Regions from separate parts of the Brevundimonas sp. FV1ps31S genome, predicted to be linked through region 1. Evidence: riboswitches for the same ligand, from Rfam matches in the RefSeq annotation. Region 1 holds a riboswitch; the other holds the start of a gene.

Region 1 (9,652 bases):
GATGTCGTCTTTGTCCTGGCCGGCGACGGAACGGCGCGATCGGTCGCCTCCAAGGCGCGGCCTGACAGGGCGATGATCGCCCCCCTGCCCGGCGGCACGATGAACATGCTGCCCAAGGCCCTGTACGGCACGGGCGACTGGAAATTGGCCCTGCGCCGCGCCCTCGAGGAGGGCGAGCCCCAGATCGTGTCCGGCGGCGAGGTCGGCGGCGAATATTTCTACTGCGCCGCGATCCTGGGATCGCCGGCCCTGTGGGCCCCGGCGCGCGAAGCCATGCGGGCGGGCAAGCTGAAACTGGCCTGGGCCTATGGCCGGCGCGCCCTGAAACGCGCCTTCACCGGCCGGCTGAGGTTCAGCCTGGACGGCGGAGACCGGCGCCGGGCCGAGGCCCTGGTCCTGATCAGTCCGATGATCTCCAAGGCGATGGAGGAGCCCGACGGCCTGGAGGCGGCGGCGATGGATCCGTCGGACGCGGCCCAGGCCTTCCGACTGGCGGCCACGGCCCTGTTCAGCGACTGGCGTCATGATCCGGCGGTGTCCACCCGCCCGGCCAGGCGGATCGATGTGCGCGCCCGCTCGAAGATTCCGGCGGTCATCGACGGCGAGCCGATCCTGCTGGCCTCGGAAGCCCGGGTGAGGTTCGTGCCCAAGGCCTTCAGGGCGCTGGCGCCCCGACCGCCCGCGGCCGAGGACAGCCTGTAATGGGGCGTATCCTCCAGTTTTCGGACGTTCATTTCGGGTGCGAGCACAAGGACGCCGTCGCGGCGGCGCTGGACTACGCCCACGCCACGCCCAACGACCTGGTCCTGATCACGGGCGACATCACCCAGAAGGGGTTTCCGGCCGAGTTCAGAGCCGCCGGCGAATGGATGCGGGCCATGCCCGAGCCCCGGTTCGTCATCGTCGGCAATCACGATGTTCCCTATTGGGACGCCTTTGCGCGCGTCTTCCAGCCCTGGAAGGCGTTCGAGACCGCCACCGGCTTTCCGGCCCACGACGGACAATTCTGCAACGACAAGGTGATGGTGCGCGGCGTCGTCACCGCCCGCGGCTGGCAGGCGCGGCCGAACTGGTCCAAGGGCGTCATCGACCTGGATCAGACGCGGCGCGCCGCCGAGGCCCTGCGTCAGGCGCCGATCGGCGCCCTCAGGATCCTGGCCTGCCACCATCCCCTGGTCGAGATGATCGGCACGCCGATGACCGGCGATGTCAAACGCGGCGAGGCGGCGGCGCTGATCTTCGCCGAGGCCGGGGTGGACCTGATCATGACCGGCCATGTCCATGTGCCCTTCGCCCTGCCGATCGACCTGGCGGACCGTTGTTCCTATGCGGTCGGCTGCGGAACCCTGTCGCACCGCGAACGGGGCTCGCCCCCCGGGTTCAACCAGGTGGACTGGGACGCGCGGACCATCACGGTCACGGCCCTGGCCTGGGACGGGCGGGAATATAGTTCGCATCAGGTCTGGCGGCTGCCGCGCCGGCAAGACACGCGGGCGGCGGCCACCGCCCCTCGCCCGAACCAGCCCGGCGCCCTGGAGAAGGCGGCCCTCTGAGCCGGTCGCCTTCGGCCACGAAAAAGGGCCGGAACAGAGGTTCCGGCCCTTTCCTGATCTTCGATGCGACCGCCCTAAAGTCGGGGCGCGCCGCGTCCACGCAGTCCGCCGGCCACGAGGGCGATGACGAACAGGATAATGGCGACCACGGCGATGAATTTGGCGATCTCGAACGAGAAGTTCGCGATGCCGCCGAAGCCGAGAACGGCTGCGATCAAGGCCACGACCAGGAAGATAATTGCCCAGCGAATCATGGGTTTAGTCTCCTGCGTTGATGTTTCCGACGGCGGCCTTGCAGCCGTTCGTCCCGTCGGATGATCAACGTTCCCGGTCCCGGTGCGTTCCGTGACGCTCCGGGAAATCCGTCAGCGGCGACGCCGTTTGCGATAGCCGCCGGCCTCCATCTTCCGCTCCGCGACCATACTGGCCACAATGGCCGCCAGCGCCGGGTTGCGCAGCAGCAGGAAGGCCGCGCCGAGGCCGCCGACCGCGCCGATGATCGGACGTTCGCGGATGATGTGCACGATCTTGCCGACCAGGCCCTCGGGCTCCTCGTCCTCGTCCTCGTCGTCATGACCCTCGCCCCGCAGGAAGACGAGGGCGACGACCAGGGCGACCAGGGCCGACAGGCCGAAGGTGATGGCCGCCGCGCCCAGCGGAGTCATGACCAGGCTGAGCGCGTAGAAGACGGTCAGGCCCAGGAAGATCACGGCCAGAAACACGCTCGCGGCGACGACACAGGCCGATACGATGCGTTTGACTATGCCCTTGAACATCAGCGACGGCGGCCGGCGAGCAGCAGACCCAGGACCACGCCGACCCCGAGGGCGACGGCGGTCGATTGCAGCGGACGCTCCTGCACGCGCTCGACGATATAGCGCTGGGCCTCGTCCAGGCGTTCGGCGGCCTCGTCGTAATATTCGCGGCCGTGAACCCGCGCCGTGTCGTAATAGCCGCGCGCCTGATCGCGCACCTCTTCGCTCTTGGCGCGAAGTTTGGCTTCGGCCTCGCCGGCCTTTTCGCGCAGACGTTGGGTTTCTTCGCGGGCGCCGGTCTTCAGATCCTCCTTGAGGGTCTTCAGATCGGCCTTGATGTCTTCTCGAGCCTTGGTGGTGGCCATGATGCGCGCTCCGGTTTCAAGCTTGGCTATAGAATAGGGGACCCCGTTTGCGAACGCCACACCGGGGGCGAAGTTCCCGACGCCTGCGTGACGCCCGGCCCTCGTCAGGCGCGGTTCGTCGCATTAGATTGGGTCCATGACCTCGATGTTGTTCGCCCCCCGCCCTGTTCCGACCCTGCCGATCACGGGCGGCGACCAGCGTTTCCCGGTCCGTCGCATCCTGTGTGTCGGCCAGAACTACGCCGCCCATGCGCGCGAGATGGGCGGGGATCCGGACAGGCAGACGCCGTTCTTCTTTTCCAAGCCGGGCGACGCCCTGGTCTCGGACGGCGCGAACCCGGCCTATCCGTCGGCGACGTCGAACCTGCATTTCGAGGCCGAACTGGTGGCGGCCATCGGCGAAGGCGGGCGGATCGTCGGCTGGGCGGCCGGCTGCGACCTGACCCGGCGCGATCTCCAGGCCGAGGCCAAGGCGGCCGGCCGGCCATGGGACGCGGCCAAGGGGTTCGACCAGTCGGCGCCCTGCGGCGCCCTGACTCTGGGCGCGCTGCCGGCGCCGGCCGGGGTCATCGCCCTGACGGTCAACGGCGAGACGAAACAGTCCAGCGCCCTGGACGACATGATCCTGAACCCCGACCGGATCGTCGAGGCGGCGGGCAGGCTGTGGACGCTCGAGGCCGGCGACCTGATCTTCACCGGCACGCCGTCGGGCGTCGGCCCGCTGGTTCGCGGCGACAAGGTGGTGGTGACGATCGACGGCCTGGCGCCCCTGTCGTTCGAGATGGTCTGATGATCCTGCACGGCTACTGGCGTTCCGGCGCCAGCTATCGCGTCCGCATCGCCCTGGGCCTGAAGGGGGCGGCGTACGAGACCGCGGCGCACGACCTGCGCCAGAACGCCCAGAAGGCCGCCGACTATCTGGCCCTGAACCCCCAGGGCATGGTTCCGGCCCTGCAGGACGGCGACCGGGTCATCACCCAGAGCCCGGCCATCCTGGAGTGGCTGGAGGAGACCCGGCCCGAGCCGGCCCTGCTGCCGGCCGATCCGACCGACCGGGCCCATGCGCGGGCGATGGCGGCCCTGATCGGTTGCGACATCCATCCGCTGAACAATCTTCGGGTGCTGAAATCCCTGCGCGCGGATTTCCAGGCGGACCAGCAGGCCGTCGACGCCTGGGCCGCACGCTGGATCGCGCCGGGGTTCGACGCCCTGGAGGCCCAGGTGGCGCGCCACGGCGCGGGCTGGAGCTTCGGCGACCGGCCCGGGATGGTCGACTGCTACCTGATCCCGCAACTCTATTCGGCGCGGCGGTTCAACATGGATCTGGCCGCTTGGCCGCGTCTGCTGAACGTCGAGGACCGGGCCCTGGACCATCCGGCCTTTCAGGCGGCCCACCCGGATCGCCAGCCCGACGCCGACGCCTGATCCGAAAACCGGCGGTGGATAAGTAAGACTCGCGTAACGTCTCGCTCAATATCCCTTAAGTATTGCGCGTCATTCTTGACCGGTGACGCAATCGCCCGCCCGCCCCTCGGCGCCCTCGCCCGTAGACCGCCTGGCCCTGGCCGTGGCGACCGAGCCCCGGCGCGCCGCAAATTCCTTCATGTCCGCCCCGTCCGGCGCGCGCGAGGAGGCGATGCGTTTCCTGTTGCAGACCGGAGCCGAGGCCGGGGTCCGGATGATCGCGACCAGGCCCGGCGGCGATGGCGAACGTCTTCTGGGTCAGGCCTGGCCCTTTCCTTCGCCGTTCCGCGTGACGGTCCGGACCGTGGCCCTGAGCGAGGGGCTGGACCGGGTCGAGGCGCGGGCGCGCCGGTCGCTGGAACGTCTGGGCCTGCCGCGCGGCGAGGCCCTGCTGGTCGACAACGCCGCCGATCTGGCCGGGGCCGAGGGGCGCGCCCTGTGGGACCGTCTCCAGTCCCTGAAGGCCCGCGGCCTGTTTCGCAGCATCGGCTTCTGCGCCGCCATCGAGGACGGCCCGGCGCTTCTGGCGCGACGGCTCGAGGCCGACGTGGTCCAGATCCCCTGCAATCTGCTGGATCAACGCGCGGCCGCCGAGGGCGTGCTGGACGAAATCAAGTCCGCCGGGGCCGAGGTGCATCTGGCCTCGGTCTTCGCCGGGGGGCTGTTGTTCGCCGGCGGCGACGATCTGCCGTCGCATCTGGCCGACCATGCCCAGGCCCTGTCGCGGACCCGCCGGCGTCTGGCCGAGCGGCGCTGCGATCCGATGCAGGCGGCCCTGGGTTACGCCTTTTCGCTGGCGTCGGTCGATCGCGTGGTGACCAGCGTCGCCTCGGCGGCGGAGATGCGCGCCATTCTGGCGGCCGCCCATGCGCCCTGTCCCGCCCTGAACTGGTCAGAACTGGCGCTGGAGGCGCCGGCGGCCTTCACCGCCGACGCCCGTCAGCGGATCAGTAGCGCAGCCTGACCCCGACATAGGCCGACCGGCCCGGCTCGCCGTAGCCCAGCACCTGCTGATACCGCTCGTCGGCCAGGTTCTCGACCCGGGCCGTCACGGCGACCTGGTCCGTCAGCTGATAGGCCGCGTTCAGGTTGGCGGTGACGAAGCCGTCGCGGGCCACGGTCGAGAAGCCGCCGGCGTCGTCCTGGTCGCCTTCCGCCCGCACCGTCAGGGCGCCGGACAGCCGATCGCCGGTCCAGCCCAGGGTCGCCGATCCCGCATGTTCGGGCACGCGCAGCAGGCGCAGGCCCGTCGAGCGGTCCTCGGCGTCGGTCCAGGCATACGCCAGGGTCAGGTCGAAGCCGGCGCCCAGCAGGGCGTGGCCTTCCAGCTCGAACCCGTCCGAACGGGTCCGGGCGACATTGATATACTCGCCGGCCGTATAGGTGATCTGGTCTTCCACATTCAGGCGATACAGGGTCGCCCGCCCGTCGAACCGCCCGTCGGCCGAGCCCCAGCCCAGGGCGACCTCGACGCTGTCGGCCGTCTCCGGCCTCAGCTCGGCCCAGGGCAGGGGGGCATAGCAGTAGTCGCAGACCGCCTGGCTGACGGTCGGCGCCTTGAAGCCCGTGCCATAGGCCCCCGACAGGATGAAGCCGCCGGCCAGATCATAGGCCGCCGAGATGCGGCCCGTCGTCTCCGAGCCGAAATCGTCGGTGTCGTCGTAGCGCAGGCCGCCGGTCAGGTTCAGCGGCCCGACATCGTACTGGGCCACGCCGAACACCGAGGTGATGGCCAGGTCGCGCGACAGGCCCGACGACAGCGCCGCCGAGGCCTCGTTGCGTTCGACGCCGAAGGCGTAGGTCACGTCCCGGGTCTCGCCGTCCGCCTGCCAGCGATAGGCCTGGCGGTCGCCGGTGAAGGTCGAGCCGAAACCGCCGCTGTAGGAGGTGCGGTCGATGTCCGAGGCCGAGACGCTGAACTGATGGTTCAGGCCCAGGGCGACGGCGCTCAGCCGGGCGAAGCCGGACCACTGTTCGCTGTCCTGGGTGTCGTCGGTGTCGGCCAGGGCGTAGTCGGGCGCAGGGAAGCCGTCCAGGTCGGCGTGGCTCTCGTTCCAGCGCACCGAGCCGTCGATCCTGACCGTGTCGGAGAAGGCGTAGCGGCCCTTGCCGCCCAGGGTGGTGCTGCGGAATCCGTCGGCCTCGGGGTTGCCGTCCGCCTCGTCCGCCGCCGAAATCCCGTCGGTCTGGAAGCGCGAGACATAGGCGCTGAAGGCATAGGTCTCATTGGCCAAGCCCGCCGACAGACGGCCGCGCACGGTGTCGAAACTGCCGGCCTCGGCCTCGGCGCGGAGGCCTTCGATCTCGCGGGTGGTGAAGGAAATCACGCCGCCGATGGCGTCGGAGCCCCACAGCGACGACTGCGGGCCGCTGAGCACTTCGATCCGCGCGATGTCCGCCAGTTCGAAACTGGAGAAATCATAGGCGCCATTGGGCTCGGCCGCGTCATTGACGGGGGCGCCGTCGACCAGGACCAGGGTCTTGCCCGGCGTGGCGCCGCGCATGCGGACCTGGGCCACGCCGCCGAACGCGCCGGTGCGGGTCACCGACAGGCCGGGCACGTCGGCCAGGATGTCGGCGGCGAAGACGGCGCCCCGCTGTTCGATGGTCGCGCCGTCGATGACGCGGGCGCCGGGCGTGTCTTCGACGATGGCCGGGATGCGGGTGGCGGTGACGACCACCTCGTCCAGCGGGGCGGCGTCATCGGCCGCCCGGGCCGGTGCGGCGAAGGCGGCGGCGCCGATCGTTGCAGAAAGAGCCGCCGTAGACAGAAGAATGGAACGCTTCATTGAGCGAGATCCCCGTTTCGGCCCCGCGAATGCGCGCGAGAGACCGTATGAGCGAGCCGATCCGCCGGGCCTGAACGGTCCGGACGGCGCAAGATCGGGTCGCTGCGACGAGAAGTCCCCGCGCCTCTGTCTGGTCCCGGACAGCGGACGAGCGACGTTAGGCGGCCAGGTTTCCTGGCTTGCGGGTCATAAACCGCCGTCCTCGCCTTCCCAGTTTCCCAGTGGCGCCGGGGTGAAGAACCCCGGACGGACGACGCTCTCGCCGCCTACAGTTGCGGGCACAGCCACGGTGTCTCACCGTGTTCCCTTAACCGCCTGACGCGGCCTATCGCAGGGGCGACAAGCCTGTGCAAGAGCCGGTTAACGGGCTTGAGCGGTCGGTCGCGATCCGTCACCCTGACGGCACATGAACGCGCCCCTCCCTCACCCGCCTGAAATCGCCGCCTCGCTGGAGGGCGCGACGCCCTTCATGACCCAGTATCTGACGGCCAAGGCCGGCCAGCCGGACGCCATCCTGTTCTTCCGCATGGGCGATTTCTACGAGCTGTTCTTCACGGACGCCGAGGTGGCGGCGGCGGCCCTGGGCATCACCCTGACCAAGCGGGGCAAGCACCAGGGCGAGGACATCCCCATGGCCGGCGTGCCGGTTCACGCCATGGAAGGCTATCTGGCCCGGCTGATCCGCCTGGGCCACAAGGTCGCCATCTGCGAACAACTGGAAGACCCGGCCGAGGCCAAGAAGCGCGGCGGCAAGGCCGTGGTCCATCGCGGCGTGGTGCGGGTGGTGACGCCCGGCACCCTGACCGAGGACAGTCTGCTGGACGCGCGCGGCGCCAACCGGCTGGCGGCGGTCGCGGTGCGCAAGGGCCGGGCGGCCGTGGCGGTGGTGGAGCTGTCGTCGGGCGCCGTGGACAGCGTGGCCTGTGCGCTGGAAGACCTGGGCGCGGCCCTGGCCGCGTTTCGGCCGTCCGAGGTTCTGGTCACGGACCGGATGTATTCGGACCCGACGACGCGGGACGCCCTGGACGGGTCCGGCGGCGTGGTTCAGGCCCTGGCCAGCGCTATCGCCGAGCCCCAGGCGGCCCAGGCGCGGGTCGAGCGGCTGTACGGCGTTGCGGCGCTTGACGGTTTCGGCGCCTTTGAAGAGGCGGAGATTTCGGCGCTCGGTCTGATCGCCGCCTATCTGGAGACGACCCAGGCCGGCAAGGTCCCGGCCCTGGCCCCGCCGCGCCGGCTGGGCGAGAGCGGCTTCCTGGCCATTGACCCCGCCACCCGGACCAGTCTGGAGATCGACCGGACGCAGCGGGGCGAGCGCGAAGGCTCGCTGCTGGCCTGTATCGACCGGACCGTCACCTCCGGCGGGGCGCGGGCCCTGGCGGAGCGGATCGCCCGGCCGTTGCGCGATCCGCTGGCGATCAATGAACAACTCGACGCGGTCGAATGGCTGCTGGAGCGGCGCGATCTGCGGCGCGATCTGCGCGACGGGCTGAAGGCCTCGTCGGACGTGGCGCGGGCGGTCGGGCGGCTGGCGCTGGGGCGCGGGGGACCGCGCGACCTGGCGGCGGTGCGCGTGGGCCTGTCGATCGCCGAGGGGATCGCCGGCCTGTTCATTGGCCAGGTGGATCCGATCACGGGTCAGCCCCGCCGCATCGCCCTGGCTTTGGATCGGCTGAGCCTGTCGCCGGACGTGTCGCGGCTGATGGTGGACCTCGCCGAGGGCCTGGTGGACGAGCCGTCGCATCTGGCGCGCGACGGCGGCTTCGTGCGGCCCGACTATCGCCCCGAACTGGACGCCGCCCGCACCCTGCGAGACGACAGCCGTCGGGTGGTGGCCGACCTGGAGGCGCGCGCCATCGCCGAGTCCGGCGTGGCCTTCAAGGTCAAGCACAACGCCGTCCTGGGCTATTTCCTGGAAACCTCGGCCAAGGCGGCGGAAGGCCTGCTGCGGGCCGGGCCGGACAGCCCCTTCATCCACCGCCAGACCCTGGCCAGCCAGGTGCGGTTCACCACGGTCGAACTGTCGGAGCTGGACGCCAAGATCAGCCAGGCCGGCCATCGCGCCCTGGCGATTGAGGCTGAGACCTTCGAGACCTGGCGCCGCGAGGTCGCCCGTCTGGCCCAGCCGCTGCAGGCGGTCGCCGAGGCCCTGGCCGAGCTCGACGCCCACGCGGCCCTGGCGGAATGGGCGCAGGAGGTCGGGGCGACCCGGCCGGTGGTGGACGACAGTCTGGCCTTCTGCGTTGAGGCCGGGCGGCATCCGGTGGTCGAGGCGGCGGTCAAGGCGGCGGGCGATCCCTATACCCCCAACAACGCGCGCCTGGACGGCTCCGGATCGGATTGCGCGCGCCTGGCCATCGTCACCGGCCCGAACATGGCGGGTAAGTCGACCTTCCTGCGCCAGAACGCGCTTCTGGTGATCCTGGCCCAGGCCGGGGCCTTCGTGCCCGCGCGGTCTATGCGGCTGGGCGTGGTCGACCGGCTGTTCAGCCGGGTCGGCGCCGGCGACGACCTGGCGAGGGGCCGCTCCACCTTCATGATGGAAATGGTCGAGACCGCCGCCATCCTGACCCAGGCCACGCCGCGCAGCTTCGTGGTCCTGGACGAGATCGGACGCGGCACGGCGACCTATGACGGCCTGGCCATCGCCTGGGCCACGGCCGAGGCCCTGCACGAGACCAACCGGGCGCGCACCCTGTTCGCGACCCACTATCACGAGCTGGCCCAGC
Region 2 (9,652 bases), 1.5 Mb from region 1:
TTCATGGCGACGCCGCGGACGTGCGGGCGGAAGCCCATGTGACGCTTGCGACCGGCCTTGCCGAGGTTCTGGTTCATGTGGTCGGGGTTCGAAACCGCGCCCACAGTGGCCATGCAGCCGTCCAGGACCATGCGAAGCTCGCCCGAGCCGAGGCGGATCTGGGCGTAGCCCTGATCGCGACCCACCAGCTGGGCGTAGGCGCCGGCCGAACGGGCCAGCTGAGCGCCCTTGCCTGGCTTCATCTCGATGTTGTGGATGATCGTACCCACCGGCATCGAACGAAGAGGCATGGCGTTGCCCGGCTTCACGTCGGTCTTTTCGCCCGCGATCACCACGTCGCCGGCCTTAAGGCGTTGCGGCGCGATGATGTAGGTCTTCTCGCCGTCTTCGTAGGTCACGAGGGCGATGAAGGCCGTGCGGTTCGGATCGTATTCCAGACGCTCGACCGTGCCGACCATGTCCCACTTGCGACGCTTGAAGTCGATCTTGCGGTACAGGGTCTTGGCGCCGCCGCCGCGGAAGCGGACCGCGATGCGACCGCCCTGCCCGCGTCCGCCCGACTTGGTCAGGCCTTCGGTCAGCGACTTTTCCGGACGGCCCTTGTGGAGCTCCGAACGGTCGACCAGCACGAGGGCGCGACGGCCCGGCGAGGTCGGATTGTAATGTTTCAAGGCCATCTGATCAGAGCCCCGTGGTCACGTCGATCGACTGGCCGTCGGCCAGGGTCACGATTGCTTTTTTGATGTCCACGCGACGGCCCAGGATACCCCGGAAGCGCTTGGTCTTGCCCTTTTGAACCAGGGTGTTGACCTTCAGGACGTTGACTTTGAACAGGCTTTCGACCGCCGCGGCGATCTCGTCCTTGGTCGCCGTGTCGGCGACGCGGAAGACGACCTTGTTCTGCTCGGACAGGATCGTGGCCTTCTCGGTGATCACCGGAGCCAGGATGGTGTCGTAGTGCTTGGCGGTAGGTTGAGCGGCCATTACGCGGCTTCCTTATCGCTGAAGCGGGCTTCGATCGCCTCGATGGCGGCCTTGGTCAGCACCAGCTTGTCAGCCCGCAGGATGTCATAGACGTTCAGGCCGGCGTTCGGCAGCACGTCGATGTGCGGAATGTTGCGTGCGGCCAGGCCGAAGTTCGTGTCGACTTCCGGACCCGCGATGATGAGAGCCTTGGTCCAGCCCAGCTTGCCGAGCGTCTCGCGCAGCGAGGCGGTCTTGGCTTCCTTGACCGAGACGGTGTCGACGACGATCAGGTCGCCCGACTTCGCCTTGGAGGACAGGGCGTGACGCAGAGCCAGCGCGCGGATTTTCTTCGGCAGCGAGAAGCCGTGGTCGCGAACGACCGGACCAAAGGCGCGCGAACCGCCGACGAACTGCGGTGCACGGCGCGAACCGTGACGAGCGCCGCCGGTGCCCTTTTGCTTGTACATCTTCTTGCCCGTACGAGAATTCTCGTTGCGGGTTTGAACCTTGTGCGTACCGGCGCGGCGCTTGGCCAGTTGCCAGTTGACGGTGCGGGCCAGGATGTCGCCGCGGATGTCAGAGATGCCGAAGACGGCGTCCGACAGTTCCACGTCGCCAGCGGCCTTGCCGTCGAGTTGGATGACAGAGAGCTTCATTACGCTTCACCGCCTTCGGTCGCTTCGACGGGGGCTTCTTCAGCCGGAGTCGAGGCGGGTTGAGCAGCAGACTTGCTCGACTTCAGCGCACCGGGGAACGGAGCGTCGGCCGGGCGAGCCTTCTTGATGGCGTCGCGAACCTTGACGTAGCTGCCGTCGTGACCGGGGACAGCGCCCTTGATCAGGATCAGGCCACGCTCGGCGTCCACGCGGACGACGGTCAGGTTCTGGGTGGTGACGGTTTCGGCGCCGTAGTGGCCGGCCATCTTCTTGCCCGGGAAGGTGCGACCCGGATCCTGACGGTTACCCGTCGAACCGTGCGAACGGTGCGACAGCGAAACACCGTGCGTGGCGCGCAGACCGCCGAAGTTCCAGCGCTTCATAGCGCCGGCGAAACCCTTACCGATGGTCTCGCCCTGGATATCGACCTTCTGACCCACGACGAAGTGTTCGGCCGAAAGCTCGGCGCCCACGTCCAGCAGACCTTCCGCATCGACGCGGAACTCGGTCACATAGGCCTTCGGTTCGACTTCCGCCTTGGCGAAGGTCTCGCGTTGAGCCTTGTTGGTGTTCTTAGCCTTCTTCGTGCCAGCGCCCAGCTGGAGAGCGACGTAACCGTCACGCTCCTGGGTACGTTGGCCGACGACCTGGCAGCCGTCGAGCTGCAGCACAGTGACCGGTACGTGCGCGCCGTCATCGGCGAACACGCGGGTCATGCCCAGCTTCTTGGCGATCACGCCCGTGCGCATCGGATCCCGCCTCTTTCTACTTTAAATCTTGATCTCGACGTCCACACCGGCGGACAGGTCGAGCTTCATGAGCGCGTCCACGGTCTGCGGGGTGGGGTCGATGATGTCGAGCACGCGTTTGTGCGTGCGGATTTCAAACTGCTCACGCGACTTCTTATCGACGTGCGGCGAGCGGTTCACGGTGAACTTCTCGATCAGGGTCGGCAACGGAATCGGACCGCGAACGGTCGCGCCGGTGCGCTTGGCGGTATTAACGATCTCGCGCGTCGAGAAATCGAGGACGCGGTGATCAAAGGCCTTGAGCCTGATGCGGATGCTTTGATCCATATCGGTGCTTACTTCCAATGCGGTCGGAGGACCGCGTCCCTGTGAACCATTTCAAAGACCGAAGGCCTTCGGGCATATAGCCCTCAGGGAACGCAAATCCGCAAAAACGATCGGCCCACGCAGTTGCCCGCGAAGGCCGTTGAAGTCCCAAGAAGCTGCAAAGAACAGTGACTTAGGTCGTTCCTGCGAACCGCGTTTGCAGCGAACTGCACAGCCGGTCCAACAAGAGTGGTGGCTTATGCCTATCGATTCTGATTTCGTCAAGCGCGCAAACCGGTGCTGCGACAGGATTTCGTCAGGCTGTTTCCAGCGACGGCGCCGGCCGTGAAATCGTCCTGGGTCGGCCGGCTTCGTCGACCGCCACCATGACGAACTCAGCCACTGCGGACCGCCGCCTTTCACCCGTCAGCAGGGCCTCGGCCCACAGCTCGACTTCAATCGTCACAGACGTCCGGCCCACCTTCGTCGCGCGCGACGCCAGCTCGACCATGTCTCCTTCTCTTATAGAGGACGAGAAGTCGATGCGGTTTGACGCCGCCATGACCATCACAGCTCTCGCCTTGCGCGTGGCGCAGATGAAGGCCGCCTTGCCCATCAGCTTCAGCGCATCACCGCCGTAGAGGGTGCCGTAGTGGTTGGTCCAGGTCGGGAAGACCATTTCCGCCGCCCTCAGCCAGCCGTCGTCCCGAGGCGCGCCCTCCATCAGAGGCGGCAGGTCACCCTGCCCTTCCTCTCGCGGCGCCACCATGTTGAAGACGCCCCGCGTGCACAGCCGCCTGTCGCCGCTGACCGGCGCCTCAGCCCAGAGCTCGACCTCGACACCCATCGAGGTGCGCCCCACACGCACGATCTGACCCGTCGCCTCGACCATCTCGCCTGTCCGGGCGGGGGCGGCGAAGTCGATCCGCTCGCACCCGGCCGTCACGATCGGCCGCCGCGCATGACGCGCGGCGGCCAGGAAGGCGACCTTATCGAGGTGCGCCAGTCCGACGCCTCCGAACAAGGTGCCATGGTGATTGGCGTCCCCTGGAAACACCATATCTATAAGTGTGACGCTCACGCCGCGACGGCCTCCTGACGCGCGGCCTTTGCGGCCGACACCATATTGGCCAGCGCCGCCTCGGTTTCCGGCCAGGCGCGGGTCTTCAAGCCGCAGTCCGGGTTCACCCACAGCCGATCCGCGGGCAGCTTGCCCGCCGCCGCCGTCAGCAGAGCAGACATCTCGTCTACCGACGGCACACGCGGCGAGTGGATGTCATAGACGCCCGGCCCGATCTCGGCCGGATAGCGATAGTCGGAAAAGGCGTCGAGCAGCTCCATTTTCGAGCGCGAGGTCTCGATGGAGATGACGTCCGCATCCATGGCCCCGATGTACTGGATGATGTCGTTGAACTCCGAATAGCACATATGGGTGTGGATCTGGGTCTCGTCCCGGACGCCCGAGGCCGTGATGCGGAAGCTTTCGACCGCCCAGTCCAGATAGTCCGCCCAGTCGGCGCGGCGCAGGGGCAAGCCCTCGCGCAGGGCCGCCTCGTCGATCTGGATCACGGCGGCGCCGGCCGTCTCCAGATCCACCACCTCGTCACGGATGGCGAAGGCGATCTGGCGGCAGGTGGTGCTGCGCGGTTGATCGTCGCGCACGAAGGACCAGTTCAGAATGGTCACCGGCCCGGTGAGCATCCCCTTCATTGGCCGGTCAGTCAGGGACTGGGCGTAACGCCACCATTCCACCGTCATCGGCTGGGGCCTCGATACGTCGCCGTAGATGATCGGAGGGCGGACGCAGCGGGAGCCATAGGATTGCACCCAGGCGGCCTTGGTGAAGACGAATCCGGACAGCTGTTCCCCGAAATACTGGACCATGTCGTTACGTTCGAACTCGCCGTGGACCAGAACGTCCAGTCCCAGGTCCTCCTGCCATTTCACCGTCCGCGCCGTCTCTTCGCGCAGGAAGGCGGCGTAGGCCGCATCGTCGATGACGCCCTTGCCGTGGTCGGCGCGCGCTTTGCGGACTTCGGCCGTCTGGGGGAAGGAGCCGATGGTGGTGGTCGGATAGGCGGGCAGGTTCAGACGCCGCTGCTGGACCTGGCGCCGGATTTCGAAGCAGGAGGTTCGGCGCGCCAGGGCCGGGTCGGCATCCGCCGCACGAGCCTGAACCTTCGGATCATTGATGCGGGGCGAGGTGCGGCGCGAGGCGATGGAGGCCGCCGAGGCGTCCAGCGCCGCCTTCACCGCCGCCCGCCCTTCGTTCAATGCCCGCGCCACGATCGCCAGCTCGGCCACCTTCTGCACGGCGAAAGCCAGCCAGTCCTTGATCTCAGGATCAAGAGCCGTTTCCCGCTCCAAATCGATCGGCGTGTGGAGAAGCGAGCACGACGGGGCGATCACCACTTTGCGCCCCGAAGCGACCAAGGGCTCGACCTTGTCGAGCACGGCGTTGAGGTCAGCTTTCCAGACATTGCGGCCGTCAATGACGCCCAGAGACAGGACCTGATCTACCCGCGCCGCCGAGGCGACCAGCGCCAGTTGCTCCGGCGCGCGGATCAGGTCGATGTGCAAGCCGTGAACCGGCAGACGCAGCGCCGTGTCCAGATTATCGCCCAAGGCGCCGAAATAGGTCGTGAGCATCAGCTTGATCGGCGGCGTCACATCCGTGAGCACGCGATAGGCGTGGTCATAGGCGGCCTTCGCCTCGCCGCTGAGATCCGTGACCAGGCAGGGTTCGTCCATCTGGACCCAGGTGGCGCCGGCGCGGGCCAATGACCGCAGCACCTCGGCATAGACCGGCAGCAGGCGCGGCAGCAGGCTGAGCACGTCGAACGCCTCGCCCGGCGTCTTGCCCAGAAGCAGATAGCTGACCGGACCCAGCAGCACGGGCCGGGTCTCGATGCCCTGGGCCTTGGCTTCCAGATATTCATCCAGCGCCTTGGTCGAGCCCAGGCGGAACACCTGGTCGGCTGTAAATTCCGGCGCGAGATAATGGTAGTTGGTGTCGAACCATTTGGTCATCTCCATCGCCGGCGTCCCCTCGCCGCTCGCATGGACATGGCCGTGTGCGCAGACCTCGTCGTCGCCGCGCGAACCGCGGGCCATGGCGAAATAGGTGGCCAGATCGACCCGTTCCCCGCTCCAGCCGTAGGCGGTCGGCACGGCGCCGACCATGGCTGTCAGATCGAGCACCTGATCATAAAGAGAGAAGTCGTTGGAGGGCACGATGTCCGCCCCCAGGTCGCGCTGACGCGCCCAGGTCTGGCCGCGCAGGTCGGCGGCGGTGGACAGCAGGGCCTCGGAGTCGAGCTTCCCGGCCCAGTAAGCCTCGAGCGCGGTCTTCAACTCTCTCTTGGGGCCGATGCGGGGAAAGCCGAAGGTGGCGACCTGGACGGGGTGGCGGGTCATGACATTCGAAACCTGTGTTGTGGCCAGGCTTCGGACAGGGTCGCGCGGACGCCGACGCGGACGTGCAGGGTCCGGCGGCGCGCATGCGGCCTGACCGGACACCCCGCCGGAGGACGTTATCTGTCGGGGCAGGTCTCCTGGCTCACGGGTCGGCGCCTCGGGCCCGGCCTTCCCGGCGCGAACGCCAGTGACACGAGATGGACCCTCGACTCGCCGCTTACAGTTGCGGGGGCAGCGCCGGTTTCACACCGGCTTCCCTCTTAGCTCCACGCGCCGGAAGGCACGGGGAGACCACGACGGCTGAAGATGGCCTCACAATCAGCCAGCCGTCAATAAATATAAGGATATGCTTATACGATTATATGATTGACCGATCTTAACCCTTTGCCCCGAGAAGCGCCCACCCCTGACACATTGCGACCACAAGGCGTGGCGGATGAGCCACACGACAGTTTCAAGACACTTAGGTAACGACGGTTTAATGCTCAGCTTCGCCTACTCCTGATAGCAGCAACCCTCCCCGGACCCCCATCCGGGTCGAGACTGCTAAGGACAAAAGAAAATGAAGACGATCCTCCTCGCTACGGCCGCCGCCGCCCTGTTCGCCGCTCCGGCCTTCGCCCAAGACGCCATCGGTTCGGTCGGCGTGACCTACTCCAACCCGTCGATCGAAGTCGCCGGCGATGACGTCGACGCCGACGTCTGGACCGTGGACGGCACGGTCGCCCTGCCGGCCGCCGACTGGACCGTGACCCTGAACGGCGCCATCGACTACACCAAGGCCTTCGGTGAAGAAGACGTCACTGGCGTCGCCGCCGCTCACCTGACCAAGATGTGGACCTCGGACGTCCGCGCCGGCGCCTTCGTCGCCGCAAACGACATCGGCTCGGGCAACGACCCGGTCTGGACCGTCGGCGCCGAAGCCCAGAAGTACCTCTCCAACGCAACCCTGACCGGCCTGGTCGCCTACACCACGGCTGACGACGTGGACGCCGACATCTGGACCGTCGGCGGCGACGCCGCCTTCTACGTCATGCCGAACCTGCGCCTGAACGCCGGCGTCAGCTACAACAACGTCGACTTCGACGGCGGCGACGTGGACGCCTGGACCTACGGCGTCGGCGCCGAGTACGAAATCGAGAACACCCCGTTCTCGGTCGGCGCTTCCTACACCCGCGCCGACATCGACTCGATCGACGTCGACACCTGGTCGCTGGGCCTGCGCTACAGCTTCGGCGGTGGTCTGCAAGCGCGTGACCGCGCCGGCGCCGGCCTGGGCGTCTCGTCGATCACGAGCGTCCTGGGCGCCTTCTAAGCCCTTCAGGTTTTCCTGAAACCAGAAGCCCCGGCGGAGCGATCCGCCGGGGCTTTTTCTTTGCTGCAGACACGAAAAAGGCCCCCGGGGTTCCACGACCGGGGGCCTTTCCTCTCGCGGCGGAGAGACGGGTCTTAGCGCCCGATATGAAGTGTGCCCGAGCCGACGACCGTGCGGGACACCGATCCAGTGGCGGCCGCGACGCGAACATCGCCCGACCCGGCTATGGCGACGCTGAGGTCGCGTGTGGTTCCGCCAAAGCGGACGTCGCCCGAGCCGCCGATAGCCACTGACAGCTTGTCCATGCGGCCCTGGCGAATATTGACGCCGCCGGAACCGCCGATGGAGACGTCGCCCCGGCCGTTGGCGCTGGCCACTTCGACGCTGCCCGAACCGCCCACCGCCGTCTCGAAATCTCCGGTCGCCCCTGCAGAGATCGAACCCGATCCGCCGACATTGGCTTCCAGCGACCGGGATGTGCCGGCGCGGATTGACCCTGACCCGCCGACGCCCAGCTCGAGCGGTCCGTCGACATTGGCGATGGTCCAGGTCCCGCATCCACCACTATCCAATTCGACGGAGCGCGCGCCGCGTCCCACGGCGCCGAAGACGGCCCCGCCGGCGCTCACGTCCACATTGCGTGACGTCCGCACCACGATCATGGGAGCGTCCTCCAGACGGATGCGCCCCAGATCCCGCACCTCGACCGTGGCACCCTGTCCCGGCTGGGCTGCATCCATGCGGCCTGAGTTGCAGTTGCGTATGCTGTCACTTCTTCCCCAGACGCCGTTGCGGCGAAGCCCGCCGTCGATCTCGACATCGCGGCCGGACCGTCGCACCTGGATCTGAGGCAGGCGCGACCGGCCTTGCGTCACCTCCACGCCGATGTCCTGACGGTCCTCCACGATCACGACGACGCGGGCCACAGCATTGCGGATTTCAACTTCTGCGGCCGAAGCGGGTGCAGCGGCGACGGTCATCAGCCCGGCTGTGGTGGCGGCGATCAGTGCGGTCTTCATGTGCGGCTTTCCCTTCCCGGATATGAGGAGAAGGTGCGCGTCCGCCACGCGGGAGTCATTTTAACTCGAGGTCATGAACTCGAATTAACGGGGCCGCCCAGCGCACCCGCGCCATCGGCGACGCCGAGGCGAGGTTCGAAGTCACGCTCGAACGTCGCAATCCGACTCCTCATCGCGCCGACCCGCTTCAGCGCCAGGGATGCGACCCACCGCGCCGCGAGCTCAGGCGTCGTCATGCCGTCGGTGAAGCGCGGCCTGCCGCCCCGGCTGCGGATCACCGCATTGGTGAACAGCGCCCCGTTTCGGAACCGCGACGGCCAGGTCTGGAAATCCATGGACAGGCTGACGCAGAACCGGTCCAGATTCTCCACCCGGTGCGGCGCATACAGCGGCCAGGTCAGCGCCCGGCCCGGCTCCAGATCCATCACCTGGGCGTCGTTCTCGAAAGCCAGCCTATAGGGCAGTTCCTCGGTCGTCTGGCGCGCGACGACCTGCTCCATGTTGCGCTCGGGCAGATGCCCCTCGTCGCCCGGATAGACGAACAACCGCTTGCGCCCGCGCAGGTGGAACAGCACCACTCCCGCCGCGTCGAAATGATAGGGCACCCGCGCCTTGGGCGACGACAGGATCAACTGCCCGGCGTTCTTGACCGCCCGCATCCCCGGATAGGTCGCCTGGATCGCGGCGAAATCCTTCATGGCCGCCGCCCAAAGTTCGGGCCAGCCGGTCTCGACCTGCCGCAGATTGACCCATAGCCGGCCCTGTTTGATCGCCTCCAGCAGTTCCTCGCCCGACAGCCGCCCCCGCGCGCCGGTGCGCAAACTGACCTGCCCCTCGTCGTCGTAGTCGTACAGGTTGATGTCGAACAGCTCGGCCGGATAGCGATCCAGGACGGCGGCCAGGGCTGCGTCTTCGGCGAAGCCCTGATCGATCAACGTATGGGCGTGGGTCTTCGCCTCGGCGATCGGCCCCGGGTAGCGGGTGCGGCGTTCAGTCATGACGGCCCCTTCAAGCGTGGGCGACGCGCGTCGGCGTCTTCTTCCTGGCGGCGGCCTTGCGGACGGCGGATCGCGCCGCGACGGCGGCGCCCCTCAACCGACCGACGGGCGTGGGCTCGCAGGCTTCGATGGTGGCCCAGCGCCGTCGCAGCGACGCCCTGACCGCCTCGCCCCGACCGCCGGCGCGGTCCAGCAGGCCCACGGCGGCGTCGCCCAGCGCCCGGGT

Evidence for each region. A riboswitch is a leader RNA that binds a small molecule or an ion and turns the genes downstream of it on or off. The one in region 1 is predicted to bind cobalamin.
Region 2: it holds a riboswitch for cobalamin, as region 1 does, so the genes downstream of both, metE (5-methyltetrahydropteroyltriglutamate--homocysteine S-methyltransferase) here and ACVPT3_RS16770 (TonB-dependent receptor plug domain-containing protein) in region 1, are expected to answer to the same signal.

What each region holds. Positions count from the first base shown of each region.
Region 1 is NZ_CM178735.1:3,496,115-3,505,766, reverse strand. Features, by position in the region: gene ACVPT3_RS16810 (diacylglycerol/lipid kinase family protein) at 1-702, shown strand, start outside; gene ACVPT3_RS16805 (metallophosphoesterase family protein) at 702-1,553, shown strand; gene ACVPT3_RS16800 (DUF1328 domain-containing protein) at 1,628-1,807, opposite strand; gene ACVPT3_RS16795 (hypothetical protein) at 1,919-2,329, opposite strand; gene ACVPT3_RS16790 (glycine zipper domain-containing protein) at 2,329-2,673, opposite strand; gene ACVPT3_RS16785 (fumarylacetoacetate hydrolase family protein) at 2,810-3,463, shown strand; gene maiA (maleylacetoacetate isomerase) at 3,463-4,098, shown strand; gene ACVPT3_RS16775 (aldo/keto reductase) at 4,181-5,101, shown strand; gene ACVPT3_RS16770 (TonB-dependent receptor plug domain-containing protein) at 5,085-6,926, opposite strand; cobalamin riboswitch at 7,073-7,257, opposite strand; gene mutS (DNA mismatch repair protein MutS) at 7,333-9,652, shown strand, end outside.
Region 2 is NZ_CM178735.1:1,205,468-1,215,119, reverse strand. Features, by position in the region: gene rplB (50S ribosomal protein L2) at 1-677, opposite strand, end outside; gene ACVPT3_RS05625 (50S ribosomal protein L23) at 682-984, opposite strand; gene rplD (50S ribosomal protein L4) at 984-1,622, opposite strand; gene rplC (50S ribosomal protein L3) at 1,622-2,371, opposite strand; gene rpsJ (30S ribosomal protein S10) at 2,393-2,698, opposite strand; gene ACVPT3_RS05605 (acyl-CoA thioesterase) at 2,994-3,758, opposite strand; gene metE (5-methyltetrahydropteroyltriglutamate--homocysteine S-methyltransferase) at 3,755-6,094, opposite strand; cobalamin riboswitch at 6,205-6,405, opposite strand; gene ACVPT3_RS05595 (porin) at 6,657-7,409, shown strand; gene ACVPT3_RS05590 (GIN domain-containing protein) at 7,544-8,428, opposite strand; gene ACVPT3_RS05585 (transcriptional regulator) at 8,500-9,426, opposite strand; gene ACVPT3_RS05580 (GNAT family N-acetyltransferase) at 9,437-9,652, opposite strand, start outside.